2 regions of the Azospira sp. MPR-E4 genome follow, and region 1 is predicted to be linked to the other one. Evidence: riboswitches for the same ligand, from Rfam matches in the RefSeq annotation. Region 1 holds a riboswitch; the other holds the start of a gene.
The links. A riboswitch is a leader RNA that binds a small molecule or an ion and turns the genes downstream of it on or off. The one in region 1 is predicted to bind glycine.
Positions count from the first base shown of each region.

Region 2: linked by a shared signal. The riboswitch ahead of gcvT (glycine cleavage system aminomethyltransferase GcvT) and the one ahead of AC1RTA_RS10925 (trimeric intracellular cation channel family protein) in region 1 are both predicted to bind glycine.

Region 1 is NZ_JBXAST010000033.1:18,553-23,155, forward strand. Features, by position in the region: gene AC1RTA_RS10910 (haloacid dehalogenase type II) at 1-440, opposite strand, end outside; gene AC1RTA_RS10915 (LysR family transcriptional regulator) at 580-1,488, shown strand; gene AC1RTA_RS10920 (CBS domain-containing protein) at 1,528-1,959, opposite strand; gene AC1RTA_RS10925 (trimeric intracellular cation channel family protein) at 2,094-2,708, opposite strand; glycine riboswitch at 2,974-3,078, opposite strand; gene AC1RTA_RS10930 (thioredoxin domain-containing protein) at 3,204-3,686, shown strand; gene AC1RTA_RS10935 (DMT family transporter) at 3,688-4,575, opposite strand.
Region 2 is NZ_JBXAST010000038.1:22,272-26,874, forward strand. Features, by position in the region: gene AC1RTA_RS11760 (3',5'-nucleoside bisphosphate phosphatase) at 1-280, opposite strand, end outside; gene AC1RTA_RS11765 (alpha/beta fold hydrolase) at 360-1,226, opposite strand; gene bfr (bacterioferritin) at 1,283-1,756, opposite strand; gene AC1RTA_RS11775 ((2Fe-2S)-binding protein) at 1,894-2,100, opposite strand; glycine riboswitch at 2,351-2,460, shown strand; gene gcvT (glycine cleavage system aminomethyltransferase GcvT) at 2,676-3,767, shown strand; gene gcvH (glycine cleavage system protein GcvH) at 3,819-4,205, shown strand; gene gcvP (aminomethyl-transferring glycine dehydrogenase) at 4,268-4,603, shown strand, end outside.

The DNA.
Region 1 (4,603 bases):
ACGGACAGGATGTGGTCGAAGATGCCGCCCATGCCGCTGCTCTTGACGGCGATGTCGAGCATGGCCCGGGTGCCGTTGGAGAGGATGGCCAGGGGCAGGCCCAGGGTCTTCAGTTCCTTGAGGGCCGGCAGATTTTCCGGGAAGGCGGAGAGGCAGGCGTACTGGCTCATCAGCCGGCCCCGTTCCGTTTCGCCCATGGCCACGCCGATGGCGGCGCCGGCATAGATGAGGGCGTCCTGGGTGACTTCCCAGAAGGGCTTGTAGCGGCCGCTCATGCTGCGGATGCGGCTGTATTCGATCTGCTTGTCGCGCCACAGGGCGGCGAGCGCCACCCCCTTGCCCGGGAAAAGCTGCTCGGCCAGGGCGCCGACGGAATAAACGTCGAACAGCGTTCCGTAGGCGTCGAAGGCGATGGCTTTGATCGGGCAGGGGGCGGTCATTTTTTCTCTGTCGGACTTGGGGTTTGCGGGTCGATCCGGAGATTATGGATCAGCCTACGCATCGCAGTTTATTGTTGCTCGAGGTAAAAGATAAGCTAGGATTGCAGCGAATGATCTTTTACTTTAAGTATGTAATGCCATGGATGCCTTCAAGCAGATCAATGCCTTCGTGAACGTGGCCGCCAAGGGCAGCCTCTCCGCCGCCGCGGCCCAGGAAGGGGTGACCCCGGCCATCATCGGCCGCCGCCTGGATGCCCTGGAGGCCCGCCTGGGGGTGAAGCTGATGGTGCGCACCACGCGCAAGCTGTCCCTCACCTTCGAGGGCAGCGCTTTCCTGGAGGACTGCCAGCGCATCCTCAACGACCTGGCCAATGCCGAAGCCTCGGTCAGCCTGGGCGGGGTCAAGGCCAGCGGCCACCTCAAGGTCTCGGCCCCGGCCGGTTTCGGGCGCAAGCACGTGGCGCCCCTGGTGGCCGACTTCCTTTCCGGCAATCCGGAAGTGACGGTGAACCTGGACCTGACGGACCGCCTGGTGGATCTGGTGAACGAGGCCATCGACCTCTCGGTGCGCATCGGGGAACTGAGCGATTCCAGCCTGGTGAGCCTGAAGCTGGGGGACATGCGGCGGGTGGTGGTGGCCAGCCCCGCCTACCTGGCGCGGCACGGCACGCCCCGGGCCCTGGAGGATCTGGCCGGGCACAACTGCCTGTCCCTCGGCCAGCAGCGGGGCTGGACCTTCCGCCATCCGGAAAAGGCAGGGGAGAGCCTGGTGCTGAAGGTGGCGGGCACCCTGGAGTGCAACGACGGCGCCGTGCTGCACGAATGGGCCCTGGCCGGCTATGGCCTGGCCTGGCGTTCGGTGTGGGAGGTGGGGGAGGATCTGGCGGCGGGCCGGCTGGTGTCCCTGCTGGACGAATGGGCGGCGCCGCCGGTGGGCATCTACGCCGTCTTTCCCCAGCGCCGCCATCTGCCGTTGCGGGTGCGGCTGTTCATCGACTTCCTCAAGAACACCTACGGCAACCCGGGCTACTGGCAGACGCCGGCCTGAGGCGCCGGCGCCTGCCTGGTAGTCCGGGGCCGGCGGGGCCTACAGGGCGGTGGCGATCTTTTCCAGGGACTCCAGGTCCCGCTCGAAATCGCAGATTTCCGCCCCCAGGGCGTCCCGTACCGAGACCATGCCCAGGGGGCGCCCAGCCTGCACCACCGGCATGTGGCGGTAGCCGCCGATGTGCATCAGGTGCAGGGCGTAGGAGAGGGGCTTTTCCGGCGGCACGGCGCGGGGATTGGCGGTCATCACCTCGGACAGCAGGGTGTGCTCCGGGTCCAGCCCCGGGGCCAGGACCCGGTTGAGGGCGTCCCGCTCGGTGAAGATGCCGGTGAGAAAGCCGTGTTCCACCACCAGCAGGGCGCCGACCCTGGCGGCGGCCATGCGCTGGCAGGCCTCCCGCACGGTAAGGTCGGCGGTCGCGGTGACCGGGGTCTGCTGGCTGATGATGTGGGCAATGCTGCGGTGGGGCATGGTGGGTCTCCTCATCGTTGTTGTGGTGGGTCAAGCCCGGCGATGAGGGATGGACCCGGCGGCCCGGGGCCGGTTTCCGGCCATCAAAAGAATGAATCGGCGGGCCCCGGGGATTTCCCGGGGCCGGGCCCGCATCAGTCCCAGCGCTGGCGGTAGGAGAAGGTCGGCAGCTTCCAGCCGCGCCAGATGGCGCAGAGGCGCAGGGCCAGGCCCAGGCCGAAGCTGATCAGGGTGTTGGCCTCCGTGCCCAGGCCCAGGTCCCGCAGCACCAGGTAGAGGCTGCACACGGCCAGGGAGACGCTGGCGTACAGCTCCTGGCGGAACACCACCGGCACCTGGTTGCACAGCACGTCCCGCAGGATGCCGCCGAAGATGCCGGTGATCATGCCGGCCATGATCACCACCACCGGGGCGTAGCCCATGCCCAGGGCCACTTCGCAGCCGATCAGGGAAAAGGCGATGAGGCCAAGGGCGTCCAGCACCAGGAAGACGGTCTTCAGGTGGTGCATGAAGCGGGCGAAGAGGGTGGTCACCAGGCCGGCGGAAATGACCAGGTAGATGTAGGGCGGATGCTGGGTCCAGCCGATGGGGAAGTGGCCCAGCACCATGTCGCGGATGGTGCCGCCGCCCAGGGCGGTGACGAAGGCGATGAAGGCGACGCCGAAGATGTCCATGTTGCGCCGGCCGGCGGCCAGGGCGCCGGACATGGCCTCGGCGGTGATGGCGATGAGGTAGATGGTGATCAGCACGGCACACCTCCCCGCAGAGCCAGGCAGGATGCGACAAAGCAAAGGGAATAGGCCGGCAGGTGCGCCGGTATTGGGGCGTGGCAGGGCATGACGGAAGCGCCTTTACAGATAAGGTCCGGCGGCAGGCCATGCTGAAGACCCTTGCCGGATGCGCCTCTCCCCCTGTCCTTGTACCTGAGAGTTTCGGCCTGCGCCCCACGGCGCCGGCTTAGCCCCTTCGGTGGGCCGCGCCGCGTTGCGGCCGGCCGCTCTCCAGACGGCAAATACGAAACCCGCAGTTCCTGGTGCCTGAGCGATTATGGGAGCTTGCGCCTTCGGCGGAGGCCCGGCGCCGGTAGCGGCATGGGCCCCTCTCTCCTGCGGGAGGGCGGATTATCCGCGCCCGGGGCCGCCTTGGCAATGCCGGGCGGCAGGGTCTGCTCTCAGTGATCCGGCGCCCGGTTCCCCCATTTTTCCCGCGCCACCCATTCCCCCGGGCGGCGGGATTGGCGCACAATGGCCGCCTTCCCCGCCCACTTCGCGGCCGCTGCGGCGGCCTTTGCCGCCATGTCCCAGTCCCCCGTTTCCCTGTTGCGCTTTGCCGACCTGCAATGGCCCGACGACGCCGATGGGGCGCCGGCAGCGCCGGTGGTGCTGGTGCTCTGCGCCGCCTGGTGCGGCGTCTGCCGGGGCTTCGAGGCCGCCACGGCGGCCGCCGCGGCGGGCCATGAGGGCGCCTGGGCCTGGATCGACATCGAGGATGCGGCGGACGCCCTGCCCAGCCTGGACGTGGAAACCTTTCCCACCCTGGCGGTGATCCGGGGCGGCGAACTGCGCTTCTTCGGCCCCATCCTGCCGGATGGTGCCATCCTGGGCCGTTCCGTCGCCGCCGCCCTGGCTGGTGACGGCCGGCCGGCCCTGCCGCAAGGCTTTTCCGCCGACGAAGGCGAGGAAATCCTGGCCCTGGCCGGCGCCGTGGCGCGCCAGAGCGGCCGCTGACCTAGACCGGGCGGGCCAACCGCGGCCACTTCAGCAGGCCGTTGGCCAGGGCCGTACCCAGCAGCACCAGGCTGCCGCCCAGCAGCAGGTGGGCGCCCAGCTTTTCTCCCAGCAGCAACACCCCCCACAACACGCCGAACACCGGAATGAGGAAGGTCACCGAGAGGGCACCCAAGGGGCCCACTTCGTGCACCAGCCGGAAATAGAGCTGGTAGGCCCAGGCCGTGCACAACACCGCCAGGCCCAGCAGGGCGCCCCAGGCGGTGGGAGTGGCCGCCGCCGGCAGACCCTGGGGCGCGGCCAGGGGCAGCACCAGCAGGGCGGCGCAGATCATGCTGCCCTGGGTGGTGGCCAGGGGCGTGATGCCCTGGCCGTGGTGGCGGCTGTACACGCTGGCGAAGGCGTAGGCGGAAGGGGCCAGGGCGGCGGCCAGCATGGGCAGCCAGGCGTCGGGGCTGCCGCTGCTCTGCAGCCCGTCCCAGGCCAGCACGGCCACGCCCCCCAGTCCCAGCAGCAGGCCGGCCACGGTCACGGCGCGGATGGGCTGGCGCAGCCACAGGGCGCCGATGATGACGGCGAAGAGGGGCGAGGTGGAATTGAGGATGGAGAGCAGGCCGGCTCCCAGGCTCTGGGCGGCATAGGCAAAGAGCAGGAAGGGCAGGGCCGAGTTGCACAGGCCGATGATCAGATACTGGCGCCAGTGCCGGCGCCACTGCAGGGCCTCGCCGCTCCACCAGGCGAACAGGGTGAGGCTGGCGGCGGCCAGGATGACCCGCACTTCCACCGTCCACACGGTGCCGAAGGCGGGCACGGTGAGGCGCAGGAAGAGGAAGGAGGCGCCCCAGATGGCGGCGAGCAGGAGCAGTCGGGCGAGGCTGGCGGCGTTCATGGCCTGGGGGCGAAGGCGGAAGGAGCCG
Region 2 (4,603 bases), on a different contig from region 1:
GCCCTTCGTTCAGAACCGGATTGGCGGCATCGAAGCCCAGGCCCACCACGTGGATGGAAAGGCCTTCCCATTCGATGGAAACTTCCACGCCATTGACTAGGCCCATGCCCATTTCCTCCGCCGCAGCCCGGGCGGCGGGCAGGCCGGCCAGATCGTCATGGTCGGTCAGGGCCAGCAATTGCACCCCGTTGCCGGCGGCGCGGCGCGCCACTTCGGCCGCCGGCAGCAGGCCGTCGGAAGCGGTGGAGTGGCAGTGGAAATCCCAGTTCAGGTCAGACATCGGCAGGTCGCGACAAAGGCGCCCCAAGACAGCAGGAAAGCGCGGAATCATAGCACAGGGGCCGCGCCGCCCCTTGGCCTCAGGCCGTGATGAAGGACTCCAGCAGCGCTGCCACCGCCTCGGGCGCATCGTGATGCAGCATGTGGCCGGCATCGGCCACCACGGCTTCCCGGGCCGAGGCAAAACAGCCCAGGCGTTCCCGATAGTCGCCCTCGTCTATATGAAAGCGTTTGAGGAAAGAGGTTTCCGCTCCCCGCACCCACAGGGTGGGCGCCTGGACCCGGCGCCAGCAGGCCTTGGCTTCCTCAAGCCGGTAGAGCAGCGGACTGGGGGCCTTGTGCCAGGGATCGCCGGCCCACTTCACACTCCCGTCATCGTCGATGCGCCCCAGATGGGTGGCCAGGAACTCGGCCCGAGCCGGTGTCAGGCGCGGGTTGTCCCGGCGCAGGCGGGATGCCAGGGCGGTCCGGTCGGAGTAGGCATGGAGTGAGGGCGGCGCAGCCAGTTGATCCAACCAGGCCGACAAGCGTTCCGGCGCCTGGGCCGGGACCATGTCATTGATACCGAAACCTTCCAGGGAGACCAGGTGACTGATCCGCTGGGGCCGCAATCCGGCGTACAGGCAGGCCACGTTGCCGCCCATGCTGTGCCCCACCAGCGGCACGGCCTGCCGGGGGAACAGGCTGTCCAGCATGGCATCCAGATCACCCAGGTAATCGGCGAACCAGTAGGGCCCCCGATTTTCCTGGCTGTCGCCGAAGCCCCTCCAGTCCGGTGCCAGCACGGACCACTCCCGACTCAGGGCATCCACCACGAACTGGAAGGAGGCGGCAACGTCCATCCAGCCGTGCAGCAACACCAGGGGCGGCGCCTCGGCAGGCCCCCAGCGGCGCAGGGCCTGGCGACGGCCGCGCAGGGAGAGATATTCGACTCGGCTCGGTTTCATGGCAGGCAAATGAAAAGGGCCGGCACAGGCCGGCCCCGGGTGTGGTGGCGCAGGACTCAGTCGTCGTGCATCTGGGACTGCAGGTAATTAGGCAGGGTCACCTTGGCGATCAGCTCCAGCTGGGTTTCCAGCCAGTCCACATGCTCTTCCTCGCTTTCCAGGATGTCTTCCAGCAGATCCCGGGTGACATAGTCGGCCACGCCTTCACAGTAGGCAATGGCTTCGCGCAGCAGGGGGATGGCGGCCAGTTCCAGCTTCAGGTCGCACTCCAGCATTTCCTTGGTGTTCTCGCCGATGAACAGCTTGTTCAGCTGCTGCAGATTGGGCAGGCCTTCGAGAAAGAGAATGCGCTCGATCACCTTGTCGGCATGCTTCATCTCGTCGATGGACTCGTGGTACTCGTGTTCGTTGAGCTTCTTCAGGCCCCAGTTCTTGTACATGCGGGCATGCAGGAAGTACTGGTTGATGGCGGTCAGCTCGTTGGCCAGAATCTTGTTGAGGTACTGAATGACTTTTTTATCGCCCTTCATGGCTGGCTCCTGATTCGTTGGGGAATGGATGCCGGTAGATTAGCACAAGGCACAAAAAAGAAGCCCCCGCGCCGATGTGACGCGAGGGCAAGGGGAAAAAGCGGAACGGACTGCCCGACCGAACCGCAACCCGAGGTTCAACAATGCTTGGCGTTAGCGCATTTGCCGCAGCCCCGGCACTGGCCCAGTTCGTCGCGCAACTGCTGGCGCACTTCCCGGGCGCATTTGCCGCAGCAGGTGCCCACCCCCAGCTCGTCGCGCAGGTCGGCAAGCGTGGAGGCGCCCATGGCTACGGACGCTGAGATCTGGCGATCAGTAACGGCGTGGCAGACACAGACATACATGGCGGGTGCTCCTGAACAAATGGATGGCTAACAAACTAATGAGAATTATTATCACAAACTCATCCAAATGCAAGTGCTTCTCAACAAATATTTATCAACCCATGTAGCAAGCCAACTCCCGCCCCTCCCGGAGGCCCTTGCCAGACACCCGGGCGACGGCCTGAAATCGAGCATTGGCGCGGTCTGGCAAAACGCCGCTGGCAGCGCCGCCCGGGCTTGTTGTCATGCCCCCTGCCTTTGGGTATAGTCCGCCGCGCAAACGGGAGAGCGCGGCCCGGCTTCCACGGGCTGCCGCCGAAGGCGCAATCCACCATTCGCTAGCCCCGAAATCGCTCAGGCAAAAAGGACCGTTTGCGGCAGAACATCTCTGGAGAGCGGCCCCCGATCCGGGCGGCCCACCGAAGGGGGCAACGGCCGCTGTTTCTCCATCCTTGGGTGGAACGAACGGGGGCCGCAACACTCTCAGGTTGCAGGACAGAGGGGGCGAGCCGGAAACCAGAACTGCCTGGCATTTTCCGGCTCGCCCCTTTTTCGTTTTCAGAATCGGCTTTCACAGCCCCGCCCAAGGAACTGAAATGACGAAGCAAACCGTCCTCAACAAGGCCCACCGCGCCCTCAATGCCCGCATGGTGGATTTCGGCGGCTGGGACATGCCGGTGAACTACGGCTCCCAGATCGAGGAACACCATGCCGTGCGCAACGACTGCGGCATGTTCGACGTCTCCCACATGTGCGCCGTGGATGTCACCGGCGCCGACGCCAAGACCTTCCTCCTGCGCCTCATCGCCAACAACGTGGACAAGCTGAAAGTCCCGGGCAAGGCCCTCTACAGCGCCATGCTCAACGAGGCCGGCGGCGTGGTGGACGATCTCATCGTCTATTACCTCACCGACACCCACTACCGGGTGGTCATCAACGCCGGCACCGCCGACAAGGATCTGGCCTGGATGGATCAGCTCCTGGGTCAGTGGCAGCTGGACGTCTCCGTCATTCCCCTGCGCGAAGGTCCCAAGGCCGTGGCCATGATCGCCGTGCAAGGCCCCCAGGCCAAGGCCAAGGTGTGGCAGGTGCTGCCCGAGGTGAAGGCCGCCACGGAAAACCTGGCACCCTTCTTCGGCACCCAGATCGGCCAGTTCTTCATTGCCACCACCGGCTACACCGGCGAGGACGGCTTCGAGATCGCCCTCCCCGCAGCCAAGGCCGAGGACTTCTGGAATGCCCTGATCGCCGCCGGCGTGCGCCCCTGCGGCCTGGGCGCCCGGGACACCCTGCGCCTGGAAGCCGGCATGAACCTCTACGGCCAGGATATGGACGAAACCGTCTCTCCCCTGGACGCCGGCCTAGCCTGGACCGTGGACCTCAAGTCCGAGCGGGACTTTGTCGGCAAAGCCGCCCTCCTCGCCAACGGCCAGAAGGCCCAGTTCCTCGGCCTCAAGCTGCTGGACAAGGGCGTGTTGCGGGCCCACCAGAAGGTGGTGACGAGCCAGGGCGAAGGCGAAATCACCAGCGGCACCTTCTCCCCCACCCTGGAACAGTCCATCGCCCTGGCCCGCCTGCCCCTGGGCGTCGCCCTCGGCGACACCGTGCAGGTGGATATCCGCGGCAAGCTGCTCAATGCCCAGGTGGTAAAACCCGTTTTCGCCCGTCACGGCAAGGCCGTGGCCTGATTCACCCCGATTTCAGCAATCAGAATTCACATTCAACTTAAGGAGAGTTCCATGTCCAACGTTCCCGCCGATCTGAAGTACACCAAGAGCCACGAATGGGTCCGCCTCGAAGCCGACGGCAGCGTCACCGTGGGCATCACCGACCACGCCCAGGAGGCCCTGGGCGACCTGGTCTTCATCGAGCTGCCGGAAGTGGGCAAGACCCTGGCCGCCGGCCAGGAAGCCGCCGTGGTGGAATCCGTGAAGGCCGCCGCCGACGTGTACGCCCCCATCGCCGGCAGCGTCACCGCCGTCAACGAGGCCGTGGTGGATGCCCCCGAGACCCTCAACCAGGACGCCTACGCCGCCTGGCTGTTCAAGCTGCAGCCGGCCAACGCCGGCGACCTGGGCGCCCTGCTCGATGCCGCCGCCTACGGCGCCGTGGCCGACAGCGAATAAGCCAGCAGACAAGGGAAGGGCAAAGCCCCTTCCCTTTTTCTTTCCGCCTCCCGAGATTGCCCATGTCCGATACCCTGCCCCAGTCCCTGTCCGCCCTGGAACAGAAGGACGAGTTCATCGCCCGCCACATCGGCCCCTGCGCCAGCGAAATGAGCCAGATGCTGGCCGCCATCGGTGCCGCCAGCCTGGATCAGCTGGTGGACCAGACCGTGCCCGCCGCCATCCGCTTCCCTGCCGACCTGCCCCTGCCTGCCCCCCGGCGCGAGCACGAGGCCCTGGCAGATCTGAAGGCCCTGGCTGGGCGCAATGTGGTGAAGAAGTCCCTCATCGGACAGGGCTATCACGAGACCCTGACGCCCAAGGTGATCCTGCGCAACGTGCTGGAAAACCCGGGCTGG